DNA from 2 places in the Lacrimispora sanguinis genome. Region 2 is predicted to be linked to the other one. Evidence: predicted binding sites of a transcription regulator. Region 2 holds the regulator's gene; the other holds the start of a gene.

Region 1 (15,251 bases), 980 kb from region 2:
CTATTTTCAGTAGTATTTCTTTCCAAACGCACTTCTCTTGAAGCGACAAGTTCAACATAGTAAAATTCCGTTTCGTATGGTCTGAATATATCTTTGACGTGCTCAATATAATCCCAATCGGACTTCTGGTCAAATGCCCACATATATGTAAAAATAAGTCCATAATTATTTGATGCTGCATATTCTTCAAATACCACTTCTCTTAAACGGGAAATTATTTTCCCATTGTAGGAGCCAAAAATTTCAATTACCGGCTCAATTGTCATATGATTATGGAACAAACGTAAGTCTGTAATTTTCATCAATTCCTGTCCAACTGTCATTTTTCCTACGGACGCATTTCCAATTAAAAACACAACTTTCATAAAATCATTCTCCCCACATAATATAAAAAATCTATAAATAGAATACCATCCTGCCTACCAACTATCAATAGCAAGGTTTCGGGCTAAGCAAAACCAAAATAAGTAGCAACTTTGTGCTTTTATCATAACTTTATACGGTTCAACGTTACGCTTACTTGTTTGCCCGGAACGATTAGGACCTATTCAGATAGAGACAATTACATTCTAAGTGTGATAATTTATAGAAGCTTGACGACGGTATGATAAATAATTTTCAGCCGTCATTTTCTTGATTGAACAAAATACAGAACGAAATAACCCGATACATAAAGAAATGGCGTAGCTTTATGCGCTACGCCATACTTCGTTCAAAAACTTTTTAAGTGGAGCAGACGGGAGTTGAACCCGTGTCCAAAAACCAATTCCCTGTTCTTCTACTATCATAGTTAGTTTATTGACATTCCCTCCACCGCCCGGGAACTAACACCCTGACAGCTTCAGTAGCTTCATAATACGACCGCATGCTCAAAGCTTTGCATACGTCGTTTCTCACATCGTCGATGCCGGGATCTTAAAGTGTGAGTGCCTTAAGGCCGACAAGCTGCATTAAGCAGCTAATGCTAATTCGTTATTGTTAGCGTTTATATTTAGGTTTGCCATTTAACGCATCGCATGCGGATAGCTTCACCAGCTGCATAGCCCCTGTCGAAACCAGTACTGCCCCTGACTGGTACTCTTCTGGAGAGCATTCTCATACTAACATGAAAGAAATCAATTGTCAAGACCTGTGCAATTCCTGCTGCGATTACCTTGTGGCAACACTGCCTGAAGATTCACCTTATTCCTTTTTTTGGTTAAAAAAATTATTTTGCCTGCAAAGCAGCCATTGTAAAATAGTTATAGGGCTGATTAAAATGTGGCAGGAAGAAGATGTCCGTCAGCTTTAACCGGTCAATGGTTACCTGCTCCTGGATCGCAAGGGAGAACATGTGGATCGCCATGGAAATATCATATTCTGAACATAATTGTGCTCCCAAAACGATGCGGGTTTTCTTATCGTATACGATCCTGATTTTTACCTTGTAATTGTCATGTTCAATAAAGGCCGGTTTTTGAGTATCCTCATAATCCACCGCCGCTGCGTCATATCCCAGCTTTTTGGCTTTTGCATAGCTGATCCCTGTAGAAACCATTTTCAGATTCCAGATGCAGATTCCATTGGATCCCTGAACGCCAATGGATTCCAGAGGTGTTCCGCATACGTTATGAGCTGCCACGATTCCGGACCGCACGGCATTGGTTGCCAGAGCAATGTAGTTTGTCTTTTGGATGGAGTTGTCAAAAACAGTTGCACAATCGCCGATGGCATATACATCCGGCCGGCTGGTCTGCTGCTGCTTGTCAACGAGAAACGCCCCGTTACAGAACAGTTCAAGATCATCCTTGCCTAACCGGTTGTTAGGTTTAAAACCGATTCCCAGTACTACCATATCAGCATGGTATTCATTTTTGTCAGTGACCACTTTTTCCACTTTGCCGTTACCTTCAAGCTTAGTCACGATTTCATTATAAACCAGTTTAATGCCATGGCTTGATAAGTTTTCGGACATGATATCGGAAAACTCCTGATCATAATAGCTTGACAGACAGGTGTGCATATTGTCGATTAAGGTGACATTCTTTCCAACACGGCGAAATGCTTCCGCCAGTTCAACGCCGATGTACCCTGCCCCTACAACCACGATATCTTTCAAGGCATCGTTATGCAGCTTGTCAATGACATCTTTCGCATTCTGAAATAATTTCACAAATTGAACGTTGTCCAGTTCTTTTCCTTCAATATTAGGAGAAATAGGAAGAGAACCGGTTGCAAGGATCAGCTTATCGTATTCCTGCTGGTATCTCTGGCCATACTTTCCCTCTGCAAAAACAATCTTTTTATCATAATCAATGCGCTCTACTCTTGTTTCCATGTAGACCTTTGCGCCCTTTTTTTCAAAAATATCTTTGCTGCAATAAAACAGGCCTTCGGATGAATGAATCTGCTCGCCGATCCAAAGAGCCATGCCGCAGCCTAAAAAACTGATATTATCATTGGAATCAAATATAACAACTTTGTTGTCTTTATAATTATCTAAGATTGTGTTGATAGCTGCCGTACCGGCATGGTTTGCTCCAATTACCACAATACGTTCCATAAATAGCCTCCTAAAGAATTGTTTTTCTTGATTATATCACATCGTTAAAACAAAAACAATTATTATTATTGAAATGGCGATCTTTTTTAATACAATCTTACTTGTTACAGATCATCCACCAGAGCGCTGCTTTTCGCATATGCCGTGCTTTTCGCTTCAAAAAAATCTGTTTTGATCAGATTGGCATTGCTGTACTGGTTAACCCATAACATGCTTTCCGGCTCCCTGTCATGACCCTCATAAATCCGCTCCCAGCCGAGACTTGCACAGCGTAAGTTTCCAAGATACATGATATAGTCCGTGATCATTTCTTTTGTAAGTCCGGGAACTTCATCTCCGATGGCATAGCAGCCCCAGGCGATTTCCTGCTCACAGCCTTCCCTGATCATACTCCGGTAAACCTCCACCCGTTCCCTGGTAAACAGTTCCGGCTCTTCCTTCTCAAGTTCCAGAATAATATTTCGGAACAGCCATAAATGAGTGTTCTCATCTCTATTAATGTAACGGATCTCCTGAGAGGAGCCGATCATTTTATGATTCCGTCCTAGGTTATAGAAAAACATGAATCCGCTGTAAAAATACACACCCTCCAGAATAAAATTTGCCACAACTGCCTTCATAAATGCAAACGCGCTCTTGTCCTTTTGGAATTCATTATACAGGTCACCGATAAAGGTATTACGTGCAAGAAGATGAGGGTCACTCTTCCACTGATAGAGCACCTCATTCCGAGTCTGAGGTTCGCAGATGGAATCCAGCATATAACTGTAACTCTGACTGTGCACCGCCTCCTGGAAGGTTTGAATGGAAAGGCAGAGATTGATCTCATTGGCAGTCACATATTCTCCTAGAGCCGGCAGATTAGCGGTCTGGATGCTGTCCAAAAACACCAGGAAGGATAATATCTTATCATAAGCTCTACGTTCTTCGGGACTTAATAAGGGATAATCCTTCCTGTCCCTGCTTAGATTAATTTCTTCAGGAATCCAGAAATTATTCATGGCCTGCCGGTACCAATCACTTACCCAGGTGTATTTCATATTGTTAAAATCATTGAGGTTTGTGGTATTGCCGTTGATCATCCGCCGTTTTCTTACCTCAATTTCCCCATCCGGATGAAAAAGGGGTCTTTTTTTTAATTGTTCCATATCGTTTTCTCCGCATTCTCTTGTTTTATTATTCCCAACCGTTTTTTAGCTGGAGCAGGCCTCGCATTCATCCACTTCCAGACTTTTGGAACGGACGTAGTAAATGGTTTTCACACCCTTTTCCCAAGCCAGGATATAAAGCTCCAGCACCTGACGAAGGGTGTAATCATTGGTAATATAAAGGTTCATGCTCTGGGCCTGGTCCACATGGCGCTGGCGGATACCCGCCGCCCTTACGGACCACCTCTGGTCTATATAATGGGCATTTTTATACTTCCAAAATGTTTCAGGCGATAAATCCGGGGCTACCCGGGGAACCAAACCGTTCTTTTTCTCCTCCAGATAATACCGGTTCATGACAGGGTCAAGCCCGGCCGTGGTACCTGCGATCATGCTGGTGCTGCTGGTTGGTGCTATGGCGATGAGCCAGCCGTTTCTCATGCCATGGGCTGCCACCTTTTCCCGAAGGTGCATCCACTCTTCAGAGCAATATCCCCGTTTATCAAAATATGCCCCTGTCTGCCATTCGCTTCCTTCATACAGATCATAGCTTCCTTTTTCCTCTGCAAAATCACAGCTTGCTTCAATTGCCGCATAATTGATTGCTTCAAACACCTTATCAGTAAATTCAAGATGCTCTTCTGACTCCCAGGAGATCCCGTTCTTAGCCAGCATGTGATGATATCCGCTTATCCCAAGTCCCACCGGGCGATAGCGGAGGTTGGTGACCTTTGCATAGGGCACTGGGAAAAAATTTAAATCGATTACATTGTCCAAAGCACGGACCGCACTTCTTGTAAGCTCGGTCAGCTCTTTGGTATCCTTAAGATCAATATTCCCCAGGGAAAGGCTGGCAAGGTTGCACACAACAAAGTCTCCCGGCTTTGTTACGGTGACCACCACGGTCTCCCCGTCCACGGTCTGGATCTGCTGGTCCACCTGTTCCACCCCGCTCATATTCTGAGCAATTTCCGTACATAAGTTGCTGCTGTAAATGATGCCGCTGTGGCTGTTTGGATTGGCTTCATTGACGATATCCCGGTTAAAGGTAAAGGGCGTTCCTGTTTCCACCGCGCTCTTTAAAACCAGGCGGATGATATCTTTAATGGGAATGATCCGCTTATGGATACGGCTGTCATTCACACAGTCCAGATATCGTTCCTCCCACTGGGCTCCATAAGAATCCTCCAGTGCCCAGCCCTTTACTGTCAGAATCTCATGAGGACACATTAAGTACCAGTCCCCTTCTATGTTCTCCTTTGCCTGTTTCCAAAACAGGTTGGGATAGCAAACCGCCGGAAAAACATCATGGGCCTTCATGCGGTCGTCTCCGTTATTGGTCCTGAGAGTCAAAAACTCCGGAAAGTCCTTATGCCAGACATCTAAGTAAACTGCCACGGCTCCCTGCCGTACCCCCAGCTGGTCCACTGCCACTGCCGTATCATTGGCCAGCTTGATCCACCGGATCACGCCTCCCGCAGCGCCCTTAAAGCCGCGGATCGTACTCCCTGCGGCACGGACTTTTCCGAAATAAAGGCCCATGCCTCCTCCGAACTTACTGACCTTTGCAAAGCTGTCAATGCTTCGGTAAATGCCATCCAGACTGTCCGGTACGGTATCGATAAAACAGGAGGAAAGCTGATGATAAGGCTTTCTGGCGTTTGAAAGGGTGGGCGTAGCCATGGTAACCTTTAAAGTGCTGAGCATATCATAAAACCGTTTTACCCAATGATCCCGGTCAGCCCTTTCCAGCATGGCAAGATGCATGGCAATTCCAAGAAACATTTCCTGGGGAGTCTCTAAAGGCTCATTCCGGCGGCTGCGGATCACATACCGGTTAAGCAACAGTTCCAGCCCGGAATAATTGAACAGGTGGTTTCTGCTATGATCCAGATAGCCTTCATACCGATCAATTTCTTCTTTTTTGTAATTTTCCAGAATGTAGTCCCCATAAAGCCCGTCTTCTGTCAGGAAACATATTTTATCATAAAAGCTGCCAATCTTTCTCCGGTCCAGCTCTTCTTTTAACCTGGTTTCATAACGCAGCATGGAAAGCCTTGCCCCTATATACTCCCAGTTCGGCGCCTCCTGGGTCGTCAGCTCCACAGCCGCCTGGATGAGCGCCTCGAACCGTTCTCCAAGGCTCATATTTTTCTTACAAAACCCTGTGAATTTTACGGAGAGGTGATCCAGATCATATGGTGCCAAATCCCAATCCTTACGGATTCCCTCTAAAACGCCTATGAGCTCTGGTACCTCTTTAAAATATTCCAGGATTTCCTGTTTTCCATCTGTCTTGTCCATTTATAATTCCCGCCATTCCATGTTTTATATTAGTATCAATAACTGTTATTGAATCTCATATGTAAAAATATACCACAACATATAGTTAATTTCAACCACCGAAGCACAAAATATTCGTTTTCAGACTATTTCCCTTTTTTATTATTACCAAACAAAAGCTGTTAAATTAATTAGTCAATGGGATATTCGAAATCCGCTTCGCTACTTGCTCATAACCGAATAGCAACTATCGCTGCTTGTCAGGTGGAGCTTGTACTCCACCTGACACAAGTAAGTCCCCACCCACCACTTAATGCTTTTCGCATTTGAAGTGGGGGACTTACTTGGTTCGGTTAAAAAAACGCCTGAAATCTCACAAAGTAAGACTCCAAGCGTTTCCATTAATAGGAAAATCTTTATCTCGCACCGCGCACATAAGGCTTCCCAAGGCTTTCCGGCCCATGATTTTTGTGGGCGGAGCCCAGCAGGGCCGCCAATGTGATCAGATAAGGAAGCATGGACAATGCCTGCGAAGGAAGAGGAACTCCCACTGCCTGAAGACGGATCTGCAGCGCATTGGCAGAGCCGAATAAAAAGGCAGCTCCCAGCATTCCAAAGGGAAGATAACGCCCCAGGATGACAGCCGCCAAAGCAATGTATCCTCGGCCGGAGGTCATATTTTCCGAAAAGTTCCCCACCTGTACCAAAACCAGATAAGCACCGCCAATCCCGCCCAGAACTCCGTTTAACACCATGGAAATGTACTGGTACCGGTAAACCGGTATCCCGGCTGAATCCGCGGCACGAGGGCTTTCACCGATGGAAGCAAAGGAAAGCCCGGTATTTGTTTTCTTATAAAAAAACGATACTCCCATGACCAGAAAATAGATCAGATAAGTTAAAATATCCTGATTAAAAAGAGCATTGCCAATGAGTGGAATGTCGGCAAGCAACGGTATCCGCAATTTTATTAAAGGTTCGATCTGCTGGTAGGACTGTCCCCCTGACATCAGTTTATACAGGAAGCTGGTGACGCCAAGTATAAAAATATTAATGGCGATCCCGCTGACCGACTGATCCTTAGAGAGCCTGATCGACAGAACTCCATGAAGCATACTGACAGCCGCTCCGCCCGCCATACCGCAAAGTAGCCCTACAAGAATACTCCCCGAAAAAAATGTGCCTGCAAAGGAGAAAAAAGCCCCGGAAAGCATGACGCCCTCCATTCCGATGTTTAATATTCCGCACTTTTCCGATATCGTCTCCCCTAGCCCTGCGTAGGCAAGAGGCACAGCCATCCGCACGGCTGCCGACAAAAAGGCAGACAGGAAGCCGACAGTTAAGATCTGCTGCATCATTTATTTTCCCTCCTTTGCTCTCATTTTTCCGGTCAGAAGTTCCCTGCCCAGGATAAGCAGTACAATAAATCCAATCAGAAAATCTACAATCGCAGAGGGAACTCCCATCTGCCTTTGCATGGAGTTTGCCCCAACTTCCAAAGCCGCAAATAAAACGGAAACCAAAAGTACGCCGCCCGGATGGTTAAAGGCCAAAAGAGTTATGAGGATTGCCGTATAACCGCAGCCTCCTGAAATTCCTTCAAGCAGCTTTTTCTGGACTCCAAGTACCTCCACAGCTCCTGCGATTCCTGCAAGGCCTCCGCTTAATACTGCTGACAGGATTATATTCTTCACCACAGAAATACCGCTGCATGCCGCTGCCCGTTTATTAAAGCCCACGGCTTTGAATTCATAGCCTGAGGTGGTCTTTTCCATGAGAAACCATACAAAAAACACAGCTCCAAGGGCTATAAAGATACCTGTATGAACTCTGGTTGGCTTTAAAAAACGTAAAAGTGTGACAGATGCATCTATTTTTTCAGATTGGGGAATGCTTCCCGCCGGATCCATGAGAAAGGTACGGACAGCGATACCCAAAAGATTCATAGAAATATAATTAAGCATAATGGTGCAGATGATTTCTGATATTCCAAGCTTAGCTTTTAATATGGCTGCTATAAGAGCCCATAAGCCGCCGAAGAGAAAGCCGCATCCAATGGCAAGGATAATCCGAAAAATTCCCGGGACTCCGGTGGCATTTAGAGCCACCCAGGCAGACGCAAGGGCTCCTATGTAGAATTGTCCTTCAGCACCGATATTAAAAAAACCGGTCCGAAAGGCCACCGAACATCCAAGTCCGGTGAGAATCAAAGGAGTCGCTTTTACAAATACTTCTCCGAAGCCGCTTGCATTGCCAAAGATTCCGTTAAAAAACATCCGGCCTGCCGTAAGAGGATCAGCCCCTGACAATATGATAAGGATGACTGCCATAGCAATGGAAAGGAACGCAACCTCCGTCACTTCTATTGCCTTCCACTTTTTCATGTGATTCATGGCCTTCCTCCTTCTTCCGTTACTCCGCCCATGTAAAGTCCGATTTTAAATACATCCGCTTCTTCCCTGTTAAGGATCCCCATGATCCGTCCTTCAAACATTACTGCAATCCGGTCACTTAAAGTGAGGATCTCATCTAGATCGGCAGAAATGAGCAAAACGCTTTTTCCCTGGTTCTTCTGTCTGATTAAGGTCTGATGGACAAATTCCGTTGCTCCGATATCCAATCCTCTGGTAGGCTGGCTGGCTACAATGAGCCTGGCCTCTTTTGATATCTCACGGGATAAGATCACCTTCTGCTGATTTCCGCCGCTCATAAGCTTTACCGGCGTCCTTGTCCCACTTTTTCCTGAAGTACGTATTCCATACTCTTCAATGGCTTCTAAAGCACGGTTCTCTGCCTTTTTATAATCCAGAATCCATTTCTTTGAAAAAGGCAGCCGGTTGTAGGTACGCAGAATCATATTTTCTGTTACCGTCATGTCCACAACCAGACTATCCATGTGACGGTCATCGGATATATAGGAGATGCCCTTATGGAAACGCTCCCTCACAGATCGGCTGTCAATGGCACTCCCATCAAAGGAGATGTTTCCCTCCGTATGCTTACGGATTCCCGTGATAACCTCGGCAAGCTCCTTTTGCCCGTTTCCTTCCACTCCGGCGATTCCAAGGATCTCCCCCTTATAAACCGTAAGGCTGATATGATCCAGCGCCATTTTACCAGCCCGCTTTTTTGATAAAGAGACGCCTTCCAAGCTTAATGCTGCTTCCTTTGATGTTTTTTTCCTGTCTTCTGTTTTAGGGGAAAGCGGCCTGCCGATCATGTAGGCAGATAATTCCTCGGGTGTGGTATTTAATGTGACCAGATTCTTAACTGATTTTCCATCCCTTAGGATCGTAACCCTGTCGCTGATCGCCATGATCTCACTTAGGCGATGGGTAATGATGATGATACCATGTCCCTCATCCTTTAACCGCCTTAGCACATGAAAGAAATTTTCTGTTTCCTGAGGGGTTAGAACGCCTGTGGGTTCATCTAATATAAGCAGGTCTGCTTTCCGGTACAATGCCTTTAAGATCTCCACCCTCTGCTGTTCTCCTACGGACAGACTGCCAACCAGTTCATCAGGCTTAACAAAAAGGCCGTATTTTTCCGCCAGAGAGCAGATCTCTTCTGAAGCCTGCTTTCTGTCAAGGACCTCTTTTTTACCGCCGGAACCCAGAATAATATTGTCAAGCACTGTCATCCGGTTTACAAGTGAAAAATGCTGATGGACCATGCCGATTCCATGGCTTATGGCATCTGCAGGAGACTTAAACCGAACCGATTCTCCTTTATAGAAGATTTCCCCGCCATCAGACTGGTATATGCCGAATAATATGTTCATCAGCGTAGTCTTTCCGGCTCCGTTCTCCCCAAGCAGGGCATGAATTTCCCCTTTTTCCACGGAAAGGGTTACATCCTCATTGGCATACACTCCGGAAAATGCCTTTGTAATATGTTTCATTTCCAATAATGGCATAAGAATGCTCCCTATCTGATCTTTGTATCACATGGTACTGAAAATTCTCCGGCTGCAATAGCTGATACCTTTTTCTCAATCTCCGCCTTCACCTCATCCGGTACTTCGGCCTCCAGTTCGTGGTATGAAGCGATGCTCACTGCGCCTTCCTTCATGCCCAGATCATAGATTCCTCCAGCAAAGCTTCCGTCTGCCACCGTCTGAAAAGCTGTTTCGATTACATTTGGAATATGATATACGGAAGAAGAAAGAACGGTCTCCGGAGCCAGTCCATTCTGATCATAGGAATCCCCGGTTGCATAAACTTTTGCTTCCTTTGCTGCATTGATGGCCCCTGTACCGGATTCATTCGCACAATGGCCGATGACATCGGCTCCATTGTCGATCATAGCCTGAGCGGCTTCTTTTCCCAGAGCCGTATCCGTAAAAGAACCGGTCCATGCAGTCTGGACTTCAATGTCAGGCTTTACGGACTTTGCACCATCTTCAAAGCCATTCATGATTTTAACAAGGGATGCGCCTTGAATCGGTCCTACAAAACCAATCTTATTGCTTTTTGACATTCCTGCTGCAAGCATTCCCATGATGTAACCGCCTTCTTCGCATTTGGTGACATAGGAGGCCACATTGTCAGCGGAAACCTCTCCCTCTGTCACAATGAATTTGGTATCCGGATACTGTTCTGCCACTTCTACGGCAGGATCACCGAACTCGTAGCCGTGGCCGATCACCACATCAAAACCATTGGCGGCATAATCGGCAAATGCGGCTTCAATGTCATCAGGAGTCAGATTTTCCGTATAGGCGGTCTCACAGCCATAATCGGATTCCAGAAGCTTTAATCCTTCATAAGCGGACTGGCACCAGCCCATGTCATTTGCCGCACCGGAAAGGCAAAGTGCTACCTTGAACGTTTTAGAAGTTTCGGATGTTTTAGAAGTATCAGAAGTCTCAGATGATACAGATGTATTAGGGGTCTCTGTTTGTGTCTCTGTCTTTTTACTGCAGCCAGCTAAGGATGCAGCCGCCATGGAAGCAGCAAGAGCCAGGGCTGCTAATTTTTTTAAGTTTTTCATAATGATTCTCCTCTCTTGTTGTCAATTCCTTCGTTGTGCTAAGGTTTCATTATCCGGATCTGCGTATGGGTGATATAATTGGAGCTTTGGTTTTCCACAAACTGATCCAGAATATTAAAATTAATGGTTAGATCTTCAAATTCCAGATCCGGTCTTGCGTTTCGGATCCGCTCAATGGTAGCAGGTACCGTTTCATAAGAGCCCAGGTGATAGCCGCATAGAAAATCGCCTGCAGGAATTTTACGGATCTGATCCTTTCTGATCGTCTCCGGCAATGGTTCGCCGGAGGGATATAAATAGGCACCGAAATATTTTCCTTCTCCCTGATAAAAGGCGATGGTAGGATAAAAATAGAAGGAATTCTGCCGATAGATCATCTCTTCTTCTCCAATGGCAAGATAGGCCCTGTCTTCAAAATGGCGGATGGTAATCTCATCCGTACGGATATTTTCCATCTCTTCTTCAATAAAACGAAGCTTTCTCTGAATGGCCTCATCAATGGAAATCAGCTCCATCCACTGCCTGTGAAGCTCCTCTGAACGCTGCTTTAAGGAATCCAGAGCGGAACCGGCATGCTGTGTACTCCGCTGCTTTGTGATTTCCTCCAGGGAGTATCCAAGCTTTCGCATGTAACATATGGTTGCCAGCTCATAAATCTGGTCAAACTCATATTTTCTCCTGCCGTTTTTCATATCCCGCATTCTTGGTTTAAATATGTCTATGCTGTCATAATAATACAGGGTCTGTATATTCAGACCGAAAAGAGATCCCATCTCTCCAATGGATAAAAATTCCTTCAAACCGTTTTCCTCAACTTTCTATGATCAGGCGGCTTATAAAAACGGACGGAATGCCTCACTTGGCTTACGTATCACTCTGGTGCAGACCGCCTCTCCTTCAGAAGCCAGCCGCTTCTCGTCCACTCCAGTGATCACGCCATCCTTATAAACCACTTTTCCATTAATCATAGTGAGCCATACGTTTCCTGTCAAGCCAACCCTTGCAAGGAGATTCTTGGGATCATGGATTGCTCCTGCAAGCTCCAGGGCTTCTGCATCTATCATAAATAAATCGGCTGCCTTTTCCGGTTCCAGAGAGCCCAGATCCGGTCTTCCCAGAGTCTTTGCTCCATTGATGGTTGCGATTTTTAACATATCATAGGCAGACGCACAGCCGCCTCTTTCCTTTGTATGATAAGTCTGCATCATATAAGCAGAGCGAAGGGCATCAAGAAGATTGGAGCTGTCATTGGTTGCGGATCCGTCACAGCCAAGGCTTATAAGAACTCCGGCCTCCTGCATGGCCTTAATATCAAGAATCGGGAAGCCTCCCAGCACAGCCGGCGTAGGACAATGGGAAATCCCGGTTCCAGTTTCAGCAAGCAGCTTGTATTCTTCGGGAAGCACTTCCCAGTTATGTGCATACCAGACGTCTTCTCCTATAAAGCCGATATCCCTGCACCATTCCAGAGTGCGTTTTCCATAGCGGGCCTTGATCCCTTCCGTCTCCCCTTCCCCTAAATGGGTATGCATCCGCACGCCCATACCTCTGGCTGCGGCAACGGTTTCAATAAATGTTTCCGGTCTGCAATTAATTGGCTGGCAGGGTGCCATGACGATCTGCTGCATGGAATAAGGACCCGGATCATGATAAAGACGGATAAGCCTTTCGCAATCTTTTAAGAATTCATCGGTGGTCTCCAGCATATTGTCTGGAATCGAGCTTCCTTCGCTCCTTGAAAGCGTGTTGCTGCCCCTCCCTGCATGATAGCGGATTCCCATAAGATTTGCTGCTTCCATCTGCTTATCCACCGGATCCTTGCCGGTTTTCTTCGTATAACAGTACTGGTGGTCAAAGGCGCAGGTGCAGCCGTGCTTGATTAAATCGGCAAAAGCCGTAAGAGTGGAATAATAAATGACATCATTGTCAACGATCTGAAAAATCCGGTAGATCTTATCGATCCAGTCCATGACTGTCAGATTCGGATAATCAATGGTGATCAGATTCCTTACAAAGGTCTGAAAGAAGTGATGATGAGTGTTGATTAGTCCCGGGTAAACAAATTTTCCTGATCCGTCAATGACCTGTGCGCCTTCTTCCTTTATCCCGGGGCCTATTGACAAAATCTTAGGCCCTTCAATCAGGATATCGGTGTCTTTGTACACATGGTCATGTTCATCGCAGGTTATAATTGCTTTGGCATTTTTTATCAATATTTTTGAAACCATGTTATCCCTCCATTTTCAGTACGGCATCATGCCGTCGTTTAAATCGAGGTCATTATATATCCTATAGTAACTATAGGTTCAAGCTTGAAACGTCAATTCATTGATTAAAAAAATTTATAATCATTTTGTAATTTTCTTATAAGCGTACATTCCATACTTATATGCCGCCAAAAGCCCCTCCCGATTCTTTTAAATCCAGTTCTCCAAAAAGGCTGTCAACCACTGCTCTGTAATCTGCAAGGTGCTGGGACTTTTTAATCTTTTTCCCATGTTTTTCACCGCCGTCAAACATCTGGATCATATATGCCCACAGCTCTTTCATCTTAAATAAGACATTGCGGTCCCCCGATATGATCTCTTCATAACCCATAAGAATCTCGTCATGAAAGGCTTTTAGCTGCCTTTTATCCATTTTCTCCCCATCTCTCATTTCCCCTGCAAGACCAGGATTGGCAACCAATCCTCTTCCAAGCATGATATGGTCTATGGAAGGAAACACTGTGGTGAATTTCTCATAATCTTCCGCTGAAAACAAGTTTCCATTGTAGCACAGAGGATTTTTGCTTAAAGAGACAGCCTCTTTCATCACGTTCCAATTCGGTTCATTCTTGTAGTAGTCCTTTTGGACCCTTGGATGAATAATCAATTCTTCGATCGGATATTTATTATAAATTTCCATGAGTCTCCCAAATTCCTCCGGGCTGTCCTTTCCAATCCTGGTCTTTACGGATATCTTCATATCCAGGGCAGAAAATATCTGATCAAAGAATATTTGAAGCAGCTCCGGTTCCCCAAGAAAGCCGGATCCCCGGCCCTTCGTAACGACTGTGGGAGAAGGGCAGCCCAGATTTAGATTCACCTCTTCATATCCGAATTGTTTTAGTTCATTTGCCGCCCATATAAAATCTTCCCCTTTATTGGTGAGAATCTGAGGAATCACATGCAGTCCTACGTTATGCTCTGGCAGAAAGTCATTTTTTTCCCTGGAGGAAAACTTCCGGTTCTGTGTGGGCACAATAAAAGGCATGACATATACATCTACCTGCTTAAAAAACTTGTGGTGAGCGTTCCGGTAAACATAGCCGGTGATCCCCTCCATGGGGGCAAAATAATACTTCATGTTTCAGTCTCCATTTTCTATTATTCTTTATCGGTACATTTTACCACAATAAGCGACAAATTCATAGAAGACCATTTACAGAATCTGCCAAAGAGTGTTATAATGTTAGGCAAAAAGCCATTATTCTGGAGGATCGATCATGACACAATTAAAGAACTTACTGCCTGCAGCCGCCAAGGCCCTTTTACTTGCCGTTCTTATTTCCACCACCTCCTCTTCCGTCTCATGGGCAGAAGAAGAAATCGGGCCGGCCTTTGCACCTCCGGTAACCAAAACAATGACACCTGAAATAGGACCGGGCATGCGAAACAACAACTCCAACTTTATCGTAGTTCTGGATCCGGGACACGGAAAGACAGGCGGGCATTATTCCGGCTGCAACTTTGTATATAATGGAGTTACCTATTATGAAGATGAAATCACCATGAAGATCGCTACTTATACAAAGCAGTATCTGGAACAGTTTTCCAATTATACGGTTTATTTAACTAAGGACAGCGCAGAAGTCACCATCCCTCTGGATCAGCGGGCCGCCTTTGCCGCCTCCGTGCAGGCAGATCTTTTCGTAAGCCAGCATGTAGACTCGGCTTTAGGAAACGGTACCGTGAAGAATGCTTACGGAGTAAGCTCCATGGCCCCCAGAACCGGCCGCTTTAATAACGACCTGGCTCTCCAGTCCCAGGAAGCCGCTAATACGATCTTAAAGCAGTTAAATGGTCTGGGACTTAACAACCGTGGACTGATCCTGCGGGATTCAGAGAACGGAACATTATTCCCCGATGGAAGCCAGGCCGATTATTATGCGATTCCCCGCTATTCCCAGATGTATGGAATCCGAGGCTTTATCATTGAACACGGCTTTTTAAACCATACCAGCGACTTGACCCTGTTTCTTTCAACAGAGGAACAATATAAGGCACTGGGTGAGGCAGATG
Region 2 (15,251 bases):
ACTGCATGTCAAAGCGATCGATTCTTGCCTGTGGGAACTTCTCTGATGGGCGGAATGTGCGCTCGTTAATGCCGCCGTTTAACACATCTTTAATCTTAGTTCTTACGAATGCAGCACCCTTTCCAGGTTTTACATGCTGGAACTCCATAATCTGATAAACAGTACCCTCGATCTCTAATGTGATACCGTTTCTAAAATCACCCGCTGATATCATAAATGATATTCCTCCTTGAATTTCTCTTCTTAACCTTTTATATTCTATACTATAACAAATACATTTTCAACAGTTTTTTACAAATATCTCCCTTTTCTTGAATCTAAGCAATTATTTTCCTGTTAAATAATCCATTGCAAGAGCATATCCCTTCAGTCCGAGGCCAACTACTTGTCCGGTGCAAACAGGTGCAGTCACCGAAGTATGGCGGAACTCTTCTCTCTTATGGACATTGGATATATGGACTTCAATCTTAGGAATCTCTACGGAACTCAGGGCATCTCTAACGGCATAGCTGTAATGGGTAAATGCCCCGGGATTAATGATAATCCCTTCTGTTCCATTGTGATATGCCTCCTGAATTTTGTCGATGATTCCGCCTTCATAATTGCTCTGAAAGACTTCCAGTTCATGACCTTCACTCTGCGCTTTTTCTTCCAGCATGGATACCAGCGCATGATAATCCTCTGTTCCGTATATCCCCTTTTCGCGGATTCCTAAAAAGTTTAAATTCGGCCCGTTTAATACAAGAATTTTCATATCCCTTCTTCCACCTTTCATCCCATGCTTTCCAGGCAAAGCCCATATGCACCGGATCAGCCAGCTTGTCCGAACCGTCTCATCCGTATTATAACCTGTCAGGTTGTCTTTTACCCGTCAGATATGTTCTTTTACCTTACATTGTACTCTTTTTTCTTTTCTTATCTCTGTGGTAAAAATACAGCACAACTTTCTCTAAATATCTCTTTAAAACAATTTGGATTTCTTCTTTTGGATGAATCGGCCTGACCAGAATGCTATGGATTCCGGCTCTTTTGGCTCCATAAACATCAGTAAAAAGCTGATCCCCTACAAAAACCGTATGTTTTGCATTCGTTCCCATGAATTCCATGGCTCTTTGATAGCCTTTTCTCCCGGGTTTGTTTCCTTTAAAAATATAATGAGGACTTCCCGCAGCTTTGGCAAAGGAAGCCACTCTCGGCTCTTTATTATTGGAAAGGAGGCAGGAATCCATCCCAAGCTCATGCAAATGTAAAAACAATTTCTTAGCTCTATCATCTGCAGGCGCATCATGGGGCACCAGAGTATTGTCAATATCAAAAATCACGCCTCTGATCCCATTTTTATATAATTCCTTAAAGGATATGTCATATGCAGATGCCGCATCTTCATCCGGATAAAATACTTTAAACATAAGTCTCCTACTTTTTCAACAGTTTTCCTATTTCTTCCATAAACGTACTCACGTCTTTAAATTCCCTGTATACGGAAGCAAAGCGCACATAAGCCACCTCATCCACTTCCTGCAGCTTTTTCATGACAAGCTCTCCGATCACCGTGCTTTCTACTTCCTTTTCTTCACGGTTGAAAACCTGGGTTTCTATCTCGTCTACCATGGAATCAATCTGCTGGGATGATACCGGTCTCTTATGGCAGGAATGAAGAATTCCTGCTTCTATTTTTGAACGGTCATAAACTTCTCTGGAATTATCTTTTTTAATTACCATAAGGGGCATGGTTTCAAGCTTTTCATAGGTTGTAAACCTCTTCCCGCATTTCTCGCACTGTCTTCGGCGCCTGATGGAGCTGTTGTCGTCTGCCGGTCTGGAATCAATGACCTTTGTGTCTGCTTCATTGCAAAATGGACATTTCACGTATCTGGTCCTCCTGTCTTTCGGACTGTAATTTTATTGTCACGAATCGAACTTCGTTTTATATATCATAGCTTACAATCCAAAGATCCGCAAGCCCATCCTCCTTATATCCCGCATCTTTCCGTTGCTTTTTCCAAATCCACATTTACAAGGATGATGTCCGGACCCACCTGCCTTATGTCGCAGAAGGGAATTACAAACTCCTTTTCCCTGACTAAAAAACCGCAAAAGCATCCTGGACCTGGTACAATAATGGCTAAAAGGCATCCTGTTTCCATGTCAAAATCCACATCGCCAACAAATCCTAAGCGTCTGCAGTCACAGATATTAATTACTTCTTTTTGTTTGAGTTCACAAATGCGCATAGATACACCTCCTTTGTATATTCTATGCGCATCCATCCTTCATGACACGGCCTATCACTGATTTTCCTGGTTCCACATGGATTCAAAGGAGACCTCTACGTCTCTTCCGGGGAAATCAAGAGAACGCCGCTCCTTAAGATCCAGATAATACTCTGTTACGGTAGCTTGAATATAAGGGAGGGCCCAGAGTAAGCCAATTCCCATGGAGCAGTATCCCAGGGCTACCATCCCAATGAAGCTCATTAAAAGGTAAAAATAACCTCCCTTATTGCCCTTCATCATGGCTGCACTTTCCTTAAGACTCCCGATCACTCTCTGATCCGGAGACTCGATGAGAAGGAACATGGACTGGGATAAATACAGCATTGTAATAATATTTCCAATAAGCAGAAGCAGGTACATAAGTACCAGCAGTACTACCATAATAGGAATAAAATCAGTGATGACTGCTACAATGAGTACTACAAAGTACGGGATTCCCCAGGCAAATCCAATAAAAAGATTAATAAAATAAAGTCCTATAAACCTATGTGGCTTGTTCTGAAAAGCAAAGAGTAAATCAGACAGCTTAGCGGTATTGCCACTACACAGATTCATATAAATCTTTAATACTCCCGGTTTTAAAAGGCCGTATACAGAGAGAATTATCAGGAACGATATATAAACCCCTGCTCTTAAGACCACATATCCCGCTGATACGCTGCGTCCGCCGCCTAAAAAAGGTTCGCTTAAAAATCCCATAGAAAAGGATGTTAACATGTACACCAGAGTTATTGCCAGAAGAATGCCACATTCTATAAACTGGATACCAATACAAAAACCGTATTTGCCTTTCAATGTTCGCTTTGCACGCCTTTTAAGTTCTGATGATGAAGTTTTCATGAAAACACACCTCCAAACCCCAAGCTACTCATCGCCGCTGTTCCAAGAAATACGATTATAACCAGTACAACAAGAACAAAGGCAATGGATGAAGTAATAAGGCCTGCCTTAGCATAACTTTCAAACCTGTCTTCTGTCCTGGAAAGTAAGGCAAACAGAATTCCCAGGCTTCCGAAGATCACTCCTCCGTAACAGCAGCAGGAGGTTATAATTCCAAGAATTCCCATGACCAGAGAGGCTAGGGCCATGCTGCTCTGTGCCGGACTCTCTGGCTGTTTATATACGGTATCGCGATTCCAATCCTGGGTTTCCTGCCAGGAATCATTTTGATGATCCTGATCCATTTCTATCATCTCCCTTTCTGTTATAATATATAACTTACTTAAACTTTCTAAGCAAATGAATGGGCTGCTTTTCAGCCCGCACATCCGATTGTCGAAAAAGTTTTTGCTTTCGACAATATGGCAATTATACAATATTTTCCATTGTCTGTAAAATTAATATTTTTTTTAGCAAAAACCGGGAATAAAAATACCAGTAGGAACAGCCGCTGATTAGGAAGTTTTATCACATCCATTCCTCCTGCTGTGAGATAGTCATAGATCTGCCTATTAGCCTCCATCCACATGAAAATGAAAGGTTTTAAGTATGAAAATCCGTCAACATTTACATTTAGACTTGATTTTTTCTCTGTTTTATATAGAATGTTGATAATTCATCATATTGAGCGATCCACATATAAATGGTAAAATATACAATAAAGTGAATTACATACCGAAAGGAGAATTTTTATGGAGTTTCTTAAAACCAGGGGGAAAGCAATTGTAACAGAATCCGGCAGTCCGGTCTATCTGCGCGGCACCTGCATCGGCGGTTGGATGAATATGGAAAACTTTATCAACGGTTATCCGGGAACGGAAATTTCCTTACGAGAGCACATGGCTGCCAGACTGGGGAAAGAGGATGGAGAATTTTTCTTCTTAGAAATGATGAAAGAATTTTTGTCTGAAAAGGATCTGAGTTTTATCGCTTCCACCGGGGCGAACTGCGTGCGCCTGGCGCTCAACTACCGGCATTTTGAAGATGATTCCGAGCCCTTTGTATATAAGGAAAAAGGATTCGAAATTCTGGAAGCCGCCATCACCCTATGCGAGCGCCACCACTTATACGTGATTTTAGATATGCATGCCATACAGGGCTGGCAGAACACCCACTGGCACAGCGATAATGACGGAGGCATCTCCCTGTTCTGGAGCGATGCCTGCTACCAAAAGCGCTACATCAGCTTTATGCAGGAGCTTGCCCGGCGTTTTTGCGGCCGCTCTGCAGTGGCTGGCTATGAATTGTTCAATGAGCCAAGCTCCAGTTGCCGCAGCGGGGATTATCCCTTTAACATGTACGAAAATTTCACCTCAGATTACGAAACCTTCAACCGGATTGTAAGAAATACCGTACATGCCATCCGGGAAGTTGACCCGGACCACATTATCTTTATCGAAGGCGACTGCTATGGACATAATTTTTCCGGCCTGGAGGCCCCTTTTGCTGAAAACCTTGTTTATTCCTCCCACGATTACATCGTCTCCAGCTTCGGTCCCGGCAAGTATCCTGGACACTATGATGAGCTGCATAATGACCGGGTGGAGACAGCCAGCTACTGGGATTATGAAAAGCAGATAACCCATATCAAGGAAACAGAGGGCTGGCAATTTTCCGAAAAATACCAGGTTCCTTTATGGGTCGGGGAGTTTGGTTCCCAGTATTGTACTGGGGAAGAGGATGTTCCAAACCGCCTGGCATCCATGGATGACCAGTTAAAGGCAATGAATGAACTGGGCCTTCACTGGACCACCTGGACCTATAAGGACTGCGGAACCATGGGCTGGGTAACGGTTAAGCCCGATAGCGAATATCTTCGGCAGGTCGCCGGGGTCCAGCGGCTAAAGGGTCTCTTAGGAGCTGAAAACTTTACCGCCTGGCGCAGCGAATGCCCTGGTAAAGAAGTGACCAGGGATTTTACCAAATACATGTTGTCACTCCTGGATGAAGCACCGAATTATACCTTCGGCACTTTTCAGAAATGTATGAACTACGCTCTGCTGACCGGCTTTGCCGCAGGTGTCTTACAGCCGGAATATGCAAATCAGTTTAAAAACTTAAGCCGTGAGGATATCTCCAGAATTATGAAATCTTTTGCTTTGGAACATTGCGATAAGAATGAACGGTATCTTGAGATTTTAAGACAGCGGCTGGCGCAATAGATGATGCCGCAAAAAGCCCGGTCAGGCGTAGCCATACATTAGATATCCGACAAAAAGGCCGTTATGGAAGATGCGTAAAGCATTCCATAACGGCCCTTTATTTATTTCTTAAGGAATTCCCTGTTTAGAAAGAAGGAACTACTGCGCCTTCATAGGTGTCTTCGATAAACTTTTTAACAGTATCGCTTGTTAAAGCTTCAACAAGAGCTTTGGTCTTCTCGCTGCTTTCCTCACCAGCGCGAACCGCAATAATATTACTGTAAAGGGTTGCTGCCACAGACTTTGCGTCCTCCACAGCCAGAGCATCGGATACCTTTAAACCTGCTTCAATGGCGTAGTTTCCATTGATAACAGCCACATCCACATCGCCTAAGGAACGGGGAAGCTGAGCTGCTTCTACTTCAACGATTTTAAAGTTCTTATCGTTCTTTACAATATCATTCTTGGTAGCATCCAGTTCAACACCTTCCTTTAATCCGATCAGACCCTGGTCTGCCAGTAAAAGAAGCGCTCTTGCCTCATTGGAAACGTCATTTGGAACTGCGATCTGGGCTCCGTCCGGAAGCTTATCAATAGAATCTGTCTTTCCTGCATAGATGCCAAATGGCTCATAATGAATGGCTGCCGCACTTACAAGGTCGGTTCCTTTTTGCTCATTGAACTGATCCAGGTATGGCTTGTGCTGGAAGTAGTTGGCATCTAAGTCTCCGGATTCAAGAGCCATGTTTGGCTGCACATAATCCGTATATTCCTTTACTACGAGTTCATAACCTTTTTCTTTTAAAATATCTTTTGCAGCATTTAAAATCTCTGCATGAGGGGCTGGAGTTGCTCCTACAACGATCTTCTCCAGCTGGCCGGTTGTTTCTGCTGCTGTTGTTTCTTCTGCTTTTGTTTCCCCTGATGCTGCTTGTGTTGCTGCAGTTGTTGCGGGTGCTTCCTTACTTCCTGAGCATGCAGTTAACGCTGCTGCTGCAACCAATGCAGCTGAAAATACATAAAGTGACTTTTTCATAATTGTTCCTCCTTGAAATTTTTTATGGTAACGCCTGAGGCAGTTACTATTTAACCCGTTTGTCGCTCTTTTTGGATAATCTCATTCCGGTTTCCTGAATGATCTGGACGATAATCACAAGAATCGCGACTGTTACAAACATCATCTGTGTCTGATAACGGTAATATCCATATCGAATCGCTATATCACCAAGACCGCCGCCGCCTACAAACCCGGCCATAGCGGAATAGGATAATATGGTTGTTACGGAAAGTGCTGCTCCTACCAGGAGGGAAGGCTTTGCCTCCGGAAGGAGAACCTTACAAATAATTTGAAACGTAGAAGCACCCATAGATTTCGCCGCTTCTACCACACCACTGTCTACTTCTTTAAAAGAAGATTCCACCACTCTGGCAACATATGGGGCAGCTGCTATTACTAAAGGCGGAATCACGGCCTTGGGTCCCAAAAGTGTTCCAACAATCATTTTTGTAACGGGTATTACCATGATAAGCAAAATAATAAAGGGTATGGAGCGAAACAGATTGATAACAAGTCCCAATACCTGCTGGAGCCAGGGGATTGGATGAATCCCATCCTTATCTGTAACAATTAGTATGATACCCAGAGGGATACCGATAAGATAAGAAAATACGGAAGATGTCAGCGTCATAAACAAAGACTCTCCTATACCGGTAATAAGCATTTGAATCGTTGTCGCATCAAAGGTCATGTTTCTTCACCTCCTCATGTGTAATCCCTGCTGTTTTTAAATAACTTAGCACTCGGTTCTGGTCCACCTCATTATCCGGAAGTTGGATAACCATCTGTCCCATAGCAGTTCCGTTAATATCCCTGGTCTCGGCATGCATAATATTTACCGGTACTTTACAGGTTAATATCATATTGGCGAGAACCGGTTCAAAAGAAGACCGTCCGTCAAAGGAAATCCGGACTCTTTTGGAGCCTCCGAAACGGCTGACTTGTTCTGCTGCATCTCCTAATATGAGCTGTCTGCCAATCTTTGACTTTGGCTCAGAGAATATTTCCTTTACGCTTCCCACTTCTGCAATGTGGCTCTGGTCAATAATCGCAACCCGGTCACAGATCGCTTCTATTACCGACATCTCATGGGTGATGACAACTACAGTAACCCCCATGGACTTGTTAATATCTTTTAAAAGCCCAAGTATGGACTTTGTGGTATTTGGATCCAAAGCACTTGTAGCCTCATCGCAAAGGAGAACCTTTGGATTGGTTGCCAGGGCTCTTGCTATGGCGACCCTTTGCTTCTGTCCTCCTGACAGCTGGGCCGGATAAGCCTTGGCCCGGTCCTTAAGACCAACGATTTCCAAAAGCTCCATGGCCCTCTTTATTCCATCTTTCTTGGGCGCATTGGCGATTTCTAACGGAAAGCATACATTCTGTAAAACATTCCTTTGAGCCAGTAAGTTGAACTGCTGAAAAATCATGCCCATGGACTGTCTGGCCAGCCTCTGTTCCCGCGGCCGCATGGATGCCAGACTCTTGTTTTCAAAAAGTACATCTCCTGATGTAGGTACTTCCAGATAATTGATACAGCGGACCAAAGTACTTTTTCCGGCTCCGCTTAAGCCGATAATTCCAAATATCTCTCCCTGTTCTATGGACAGGTTGATATCGTCTAAGGCCTTAATCGGGCCATTGGCGGTACGAAACTCTTTTCCCAGTCCCACCAGCTGAATAATAGGTTCTGCTGACTGCATTTGTCCATTTCCTTTCTTTATTCCCGCCCAACTTCGTGGGCATAATGGGATAACCGTAAGTTGTTTCTTTAAGATACAAAAAGGCCGCAAGCCCTGCACAGACTTGCGACCTTAAATTTTCCGCGTATTGCTGCTCTCAGCGAATTAATCACAATCCATACAAATGAAACGATTATCGTATTTTTATGCACTCTGATACACGACACATCATCATACACATGCCGTTCATCATGTTCATATTCATCTGCATGGCTCTCCACTGGTTCATGGCAGCTACTCCTCCCACTGATTCCTATAGGCAAACTAGGAATTACTTTATGAGGCGTATTTTACGCTCTCTTCTTATTTTTGTCAATACTTATTTTAAAATTTAAAACAAAAACCTAATTTTATGAACATAAGTCTACAATCACCTGCGCGAATATCTTTGCGCTTACAATCAGTTCTTCAATGACTGCATACTCATCTGCCCCATGCATCCGGTTATCTGTCCCCGGCATGGAAGCTCCGAAGGCAACACCGTTCTTTAATTCATGGACATAGGTACCGCCGCCCATGGATACGCACTCTCCTTTGCGGCCTGTATAGCTTTCATAAGCATTTAACAGAGTCTTTACAAACTCCGAATTTCCATCCACATGGTGAGGCGGCTTCATGGAATCATTATGAAGGGTAAAGCCCTTTTCAGCCATGTTTCTTCTTACCACTTGAAGGACATTCTCCTCAGTCGCACAGACCGGACACCGGCTGTCAAAGGTTCCCTCAATACCGGATTCTGTTACCTTTAATAAGCTGAACGCCAGAGTTAAGCTGCCGGAAAGCTCATCTTCCATTGCGATCCCAAGAGCTTCTCCCTTCGTATCCCCGTGAGGGATCAGTTCTAAAAGGCGGCGGATCATGGTCATCTGCTCACATTCTGCCAGAGGAAGTTCTGTTAAGAAGGAAAGAAGCCCGGTCAATGCGTTATTTCCCTCCTCGGGAAGAGAGGCATGAGCGCTTTCACCGATTGCAGTTATGACTGCTGTGTCTTCATCCAGCTTCAGTTCAAAACGGATTCCCGTCCTTTTTTCACACTCTGCCGCTGCATGTTCAAGGGTTTTTGCATCAAGGCCCTTCACAACTGCATTGGCCTTTCCAGGAACAACGTTTACTTTGGTTCCGGCATCTATGCTCACCAGTTTGGGAAGCAAATCAGAAGCTGTCCATTCTGCGGTGAAATGGCCATTTAAACCACCCTTTTCCGTGTTCACAACCGGGAAGGAGCCGTCAGGAGAAAATGTCATTGGTGCTTCTTTTTCTATGGAATAATAATGAGCGATATCTGAGCTTCCGCACTCTTCGTCAGTTCCAAGGATCAGACGCACATTTTTCTCAAGAGGAATATTCAGCTCTTTCACCGCTCTCATGGCATAAAGAGCTGCGACAGCCGGCCCTTTATCATCCGCTGTTCCTCTGCCGAACAATTTATCTCCTTTTACTACCGGCTCAAAAGGCTCCGTTTCCTTCCAGCCTTCACCTGCCGGCACCACATCAAGATGGGCCAGAATATCAAGCTGGCGTTCCTTATTGTTTAAATCTGCCGTTCCAACATAATTATCATAATTGGTGATGGAAAAACCGTAGGACTCTGCAAGATCCAGTGCTTCGTTCAAAGCTTCAAACGCACCCGGTCCGTAAGGCATCCCTTCCCGGTATGGCATCTTTTCACTGTTAATGCGGCACAGCGTACAGATGTCTTCTATCATTTCCTGTTTATGTGACTCTATATATTCTTCTATTTCTTTCCTATACATGATCCACACCCCTTTTTTCTTATTTCATCATAGATGCCAGTACTTCATTTACCGCCTTGCCGTCTGCCTTTCCCTTTACCTTGGGCATCAGGACCTTCATAATTTTTCCTTTATCTGCTCCTGTAGGAGTTTCAATTCCAAGTTCCTTAAGAACAGACTCAATAATCTCCTTAATCTGCTCCTCTCCCATATCCTCCGGCGCAAATTCCTTATAAACGGTAATACGGTACGCTGCTTCTTCCCTGATATCCGTCCTGTCTTCCGGCGCAAGATCATGAGTTTCCTGATTCTGCTTGATTTCCTTCTTTACAATTGTATTGGCCTCATCTTCCGTAATTGGGGTATGGTCCTTCTTATCGATTTCAAAATTCTTAAGAGCAGAAAGAAGCATGGATAAGGCATCTTTTCGCGGTTTATCCTTTGCCTTCATCGCCTCTACCATTGCTGCTCTTACTTCATCAATCTTACTCATTGTCTGCTGCCTCCTTATTTTTTATTCTAATTAAACCGTTACCGGCTTTCTGTCATCTCATTTTTGCAAGCAATATGCAAAACGTGTTTTACTTAGTTGTGACCGAATTCAGAAAGCTTCAGTCCCGGATTACGGTCTAGTACCATGCCAACGCTCCAGCTGTTTACAAATAAGAGAAGAGGATTGTCCTTTAAATCCTTGATCCGCTTCATATCGGACGTACCCTGAATCTTTGCTACATCAAGTTCTTCTTTGTTCACGATCCAGCGGATATATTCATATGGAAGCTTTTCAAGTCTGACTTCCACATTGTACTCATTTTCCAGACGGTAGGTCAATACCTCAAACTGCAGCTCACCCACAACTCCTACGATGATCTCTTCCATTCCGGTATTAAACTCCTGGAAGATCTGAATGGCACCTTCCTGTGCGATCTGGTTTACGCCCTTAATAAACTGCTTTCTTTTCATGGTATCCATCTGCCGCACTCTTGCAAAATGCTCTGGCGCAAAGGTGGGAATACCCTCATATTCAAATTTTTCATTGGATTTGCAAAGAGTATCTCCGATGGAAAAAATGCCCGGATCAAAGACTCCGATAATATCACCTGCATAGGCCTCTTCCACGATCTTCCTGTCCTGGGCCATAATCTGCTGCGGCTGGGACAAACGCATTTTTTTGTTGCCCTGCACATGGTTTACTTCCATGCCCGCGTCAAACTTGCCGGAGACGATCCGCATGAATGCAACACGGTCTCTGTGAGCCTTATTCATATTGGCCTGTATTTTGAATACAAAAGCGGAAAATTCCTCTTCAAAGGGATCCACAACTCCTGTTGTCGTCAGCCTTGGCAGAGGCGAGGTTGTCATCTGAAGGAAATGCTGCAAAAATATCTCCACACCAAAGTTCGTAAGAGCAGAACCGAAAAATACGGGAGATAAGTCTCCCCTGCCGACACGGTCCATATCCAGCTCATCGCTGGCACCGTCAAGCAGCTCGATATCCTCCATAAGCTGTTTATGATAGCTTTCTCCGATCATTGCATCCACCTGGGCATCTCCCAACTGGACTTCCGTAGCTTCCACTTCCTTCTGGCCGTTGGTAGTCGCCCGGAATGTGGTTATGGTTTCTTTAAAGCGGTCATATACCCCTTTAAACTCTCTTCCGCAGCCTATGGGCCAGTTAACCGGACAGGTCCGGATCCCAAGCACCTCTTCGATCTCATCCATCAGTTCAAAGGGGTCTCTTGCTTCCCGGTCCATCTTATTCACAAATGTAAAAATGGGGATATGACGCATAACGCAGACTTTAAACAGCTTGATGGTCTGGGCCTCCACACCTTTGGAACCGTCAATGACCATGACAGCGGAATCGGCCGCCATAAGGGTACGGTAGGTATCCTCAGAGAAATCCTGGTGGCCTGGTGTGTCCAGAATGTTGATGCAGAATCCGTCGTAATTAAACTGTAACACAGAGGAGGTGACGGAAATACCTCTCTCCTTTTCAATCTCCATCCAGTCGGAAACGGCATGCTTGGCGCCCTTTCTTCCTTTTACGGTTCCGGCCAGATTAATGGCTCCTCCGTAAAGCAGAAATTTCTCCGTCAAGGTAGTCTTTCCCGCATCCGGATGGGAAATGATGGCAAATGTTCTTCTCTTTTTAATTTCTTCCGCTATATTCACAAAAATAGTTCCTCCAAAATTTACGTCTAGATCTCGTCTATTGTAGTATGATTCTAACCATAAGTCAAGATTCTCTCTTCCATATTAAAAATTAGAAAGCCATGTTTTTGCAAGGGAAATCCAGCTCTGGCAGGAAGGTTCTAAGAGGGACTCATTGGAGCCTGCGGTTTCCACGCTGGCCAGAGACAGACCATGAACTCCCGCAGGATAAACATGAAGCTCAAAATTCACTTGATGCCTTCTCATGGCGGCAGCCAGGAGCAGGCTGTTTTCTAAAGGCACCGCAGCATCGGTATACGTATGCCACAGGAAAGTTTTTGGGGTCTTTTCCGTCACAAAGTTCTCAAGGGATACCGCCTCTGTCTCCTCCTTTGTCGCATTCTCTCCTAAAAGGCTTATCATAGAACCGGCATGCTTAAATTCCCCGCTTGTGATCACAGGATAATTTAAGATCAGTCCGTCCGGACGGATCTCATCAGGAGTCCTTTTTATGGCTTCCCACACAAAATCTCTGTCCCAGAAGACCCCAAGACTGCAGGCCAAATGTCCGGCGGCAGAAAAACCGCATGGAATGATTTTATTCGTGTCAATCTTCCACTCTGCTCCGTGCTGCCGAATTACAGCCACCGCTTCCGCAAGTTCCCTTAGGGAAGTGGGGAAACGATTGGGATCCACGCTGTAATCCAAAATAAATGCATGACAGCCCATGGCCATAAATTGCAAAGCGATAGGCTCACTCTCCCGATCCGACCGCCGGCTGTATCCTCCTCCTGGGAGCACAATAACAGCAGGGCGAAGGATATCCGGGTTAACACTTATGCTGTCCAGCAAATAGCCAGTCAAACACACCGGGCCTGTCTTCTGCCCTGGTACAACGATTTGTCTTTTCTCAATTCTCATAATACTACTCCTTTTTTCCCTCATTCTGACGGGTAAATATCTCATCCAGAATGCGATGCGCTACTTCATCTTTTGTCATGGTATTAAGTGGCAGCTCTTTTTCCCTGGTTATGATCGTAACTACGTTGGTATCTGTTCCAAAGCCGGCTCCTTCCACTTTTAAGTTATTGGCAACAATCATGTCTATCTTCTTTTTATCTAGCTTTACTCTTGAATTTTCCAGCATATTTTGGGTTTCCATGGAAAAGCCGCAAAGAAACTGTCCCTTTTTACGGTGTTCTCCCAACCATTTAAGGATATCGTCCGTCCGTTCCAGTTCTATAACCATTTCTCCCTCTTTTTTCTTTGTTTTTTCCGTTCCCACGTGCTTTGGACGGTAATCCGCCACAGCGGCGGCCTTTATAATGGCATCCTTAAATTCCGCTTCCGACGTAACCACATCAAACATTTCCTTTGCGCTGTCAACCTCCATGAGACGGACAAACCGAGGCTTTGGTTCAGCCGTTTTTCCGCTCACTAACGTCACGTCAGCTCCTCTTAGAGAGGCTGCCTTTGCCACTGCATAGCCCATTTTCCCTGTGGAATGGTTGGTGATAAAACGGACCGGATCAATGGCTTCCCTGGTGGGACCGGCCGTAACCAGAATTTTCTTTCCTTCCAGGTCTTTTTCAAAGCAGACCTCTTTTTCAATGAAATCAAACAGTACTTCAGGATCCGGCATCTTTCCTGCCCCTATATCACCGCAGGCCAGATACCCGAAATCAGGTTTGATCACTTCCATGTCATAGGACTCACAAATTCTTATATTATCCTGAACAATTGGATTTTCGTACATATTGGTATTCATGGCAGGAGAAATGATTTTCTTGCATCTGCATGCCAAAACAGTGGTTGTCAGCATGTCATCCGCGATTCCATGAGCCAGCTTTGCGATCACATTGGCACTGGCCGGAGCGATCAATACAACGTCGGCAAGCTTTGCTAAGGATACATGCTCCACGTTATACTGAAAATTGCGGTCAAAAGTATCCACCAGACATTTATTGCCTGTTAATGTTTCAAACGTAATGGGATTAATAAAATTCGTGGCATTTTGGGACATTAAGACATGTACCTTGCAGCCCTTTTTTACCAGCATGCTGGCAAGCCCGGCTATCTTATAGGCCGCAATGCTTCCTGTTACTCCTAAAATGATATTTTTTCCTTTCAGCATAAGTGCCTCCCGTTGTTTTTCGTCTTAAAATATGATACTCTACAGTATAGCACAAGAAAAAAAAGTTGGAAAGGAGTTCCCTTTATGATTTTGGCCATTGATATGGGAAACAGCAATATTGTCATAGGCGGCATCGACAATACAGGCATCTACTTTGTAGAGCGAGTTACCACCAATCTCGGAAAAACAGAGCTGGAATATGCGGTTAATATAAAAGATATTATGGAAATTCACAATCTGCCCCTCTCTTCGATAGAAGGGGCAATCCTGTCTTCGGTTGTTCCTCCTCTTACCGATGTAGTCGTGAGTGCTGTTAAAAAAATAACAGGAAAGACACCCATGGTGGTCGGCTCCGGAATGAAAACAGGACTCAACATCAAGATGGACAACCCTAAAACAGTTGGCAGCGATCTAATCGTGAATGCAGTTGCTGCTTTAAAAGAATATCCGGCACCCATCATCATCGTTGACATGGGAACCGCTACCACCATGTCCGTCATTGACCGGGATGGAAACTACTCCGGCGGAATTATATTCCCCGGCCTTAGAGTCTCCCTGGATTCCTTAAGCAGCCGGGCCGCCCAGCTCCCTTACATCGGTTTAAACAAACCCACCAGGGTAATCGGCAAAAATACCATTGACTGCATGAAAAACGGAATCCTTTACGGCAATGCCGCCATGATCGACGGTGTCATCGACCGTATGGAGGAAGAACTTGGGGCTTTTGAAAGCCTTGTGGCAACCGGAGGACTGGCCTCATCCGTCATCCCGCTTTGTTATCATAAAATTCAATATGACGAAGCTCTACTATTAAAGGGACTGCTGGTTCTGTATGAAAAAAATAAGCAGGATTAATAATGACCTAAAAACTGGAAAATAATTTGATTCGGCTATCGTATAAAAGCCCTCGAATGAGTACATCATTTCTTTATGATAGTCAAATACCCCGCAGTAAGCTGTAAGGTATTTGGCCATTGCAGCATAAGCTTGCTTGCAGTAATAAAGAATGATGCGGAGGGAAAGATATGTCTGGATACAAAGTAGAGATTTGCGGTGTCAATACTTCCAAACTTCC

Evidence for each region. The regulator NrdR, encoded in region 2, represses ribonucleotide reductase genes. The targets are predictions, from matches to a motif close to CACAANATNTTGTG.
Region 1: the regulator NrdR is predicted to act here: its motif matches at 6,068-6,081, upstream of ACHZES_RS05260 (ribonucleoside-diphosphate reductase subunit alpha).

The regions. Positions count from the first base shown of each region.
Region 1 covers NZ_CP173277.1:1,127,178-1,142,428, forward strand. The annotation lists gene ACHZES_RS05240 (hypothetical protein) at 1-365, opposite strand, end outside; RNA gene ssrA (transfer-messenger RNA) at 726-1,068, opposite strand; gene nox (H2O-forming NADH oxidase) at 1,208-2,542, opposite strand; gene ACHZES_RS05255 (ribonucleotide-diphosphate reductase subunit beta) at 2,647-3,690, opposite strand; gene ACHZES_RS05260 (ribonucleoside-diphosphate reductase subunit alpha) at 3,736-5,994, opposite strand; gene ACHZES_RS05265 (ABC transporter permease) at 6,390-7,331, opposite strand; gene ACHZES_RS05270 (ABC transporter permease) at 7,332-8,303, opposite strand; gene ACHZES_RS05275 (ABC transporter ATP-binding protein) at 8,363-9,892, opposite strand; gene ACHZES_RS05280 (BMP family protein) at 9,904-10,968, opposite strand; gene ACHZES_RS05285 (MerR family transcriptional regulator) at 11,007-11,768, opposite strand; gene ACHZES_RS05290 (amidohydrolase) at 11,802-13,196, opposite strand; gene ACHZES_RS05295 (tRNA dihydrouridine synthase) at 13,354-14,316, opposite strand; gene ACHZES_RS05300 (N-acetylmuramoyl-L-alanine amidase) at 14,456-15,251, shown strand, end outside.
Region 2 covers NZ_CP173277.1:151,314-166,564, reverse strand. The annotation lists gene efp (elongation factor P) at 1-214, opposite strand, end outside; gene aroQ (type II 3-dehydroquinate dehydratase) at 326-754, opposite strand; gene ACHZES_RS00750 (YqeG family HAD IIIA-type phosphatase) at 891-1,409, opposite strand; gene nrdR (transcriptional regulator NrdR) at 1,417-1,869, opposite strand; gene ACHZES_RS00740 (PRC-barrel domain-containing protein) at 1,974-2,234, opposite strand; gene ACHZES_RS00735 (DUF975 family protein) at 2,289-3,116, opposite strand; gene ACHZES_RS00730 (DUF4190 domain-containing protein) at 3,113-3,460, opposite strand; gene ACHZES_RS00725 (glycoside hydrolase family 5 protein) at 3,908-5,377, shown strand; gene ACHZES_RS00720 (MetQ/NlpA family ABC transporter substrate-binding protein) at 5,502-6,392, opposite strand; gene ACHZES_RS00715 (methionine ABC transporter permease) at 6,439-7,104, opposite strand; gene ACHZES_RS00710 (methionine ABC transporter ATP-binding protein) at 7,094-8,116, opposite strand; gene pepV (dipeptidase PepV) at 8,506-9,909, opposite strand; gene ACHZES_RS00700 (GatB/YqeY domain-containing protein) at 9,929-10,381, opposite strand; gene ACHZES_RS00695 (peptide chain release factor 3) at 10,474-12,063, opposite strand; gene ACHZES_RS00690 (alpha/beta hydrolase) at 12,148-12,963, opposite strand; gene coaBC (bifunctional phosphopantothenoylcysteine decarboxylase/phosphopantothenate--cysteine ligase CoaBC) at 12,968-14,176, opposite strand; gene ACHZES_RS00680 (type III pantothenate kinase) at 14,261-15,031, shown strand; gene sigG (RNA polymerase sporulation sigma factor SigG) at 15,202-15,251, shown strand, end outside.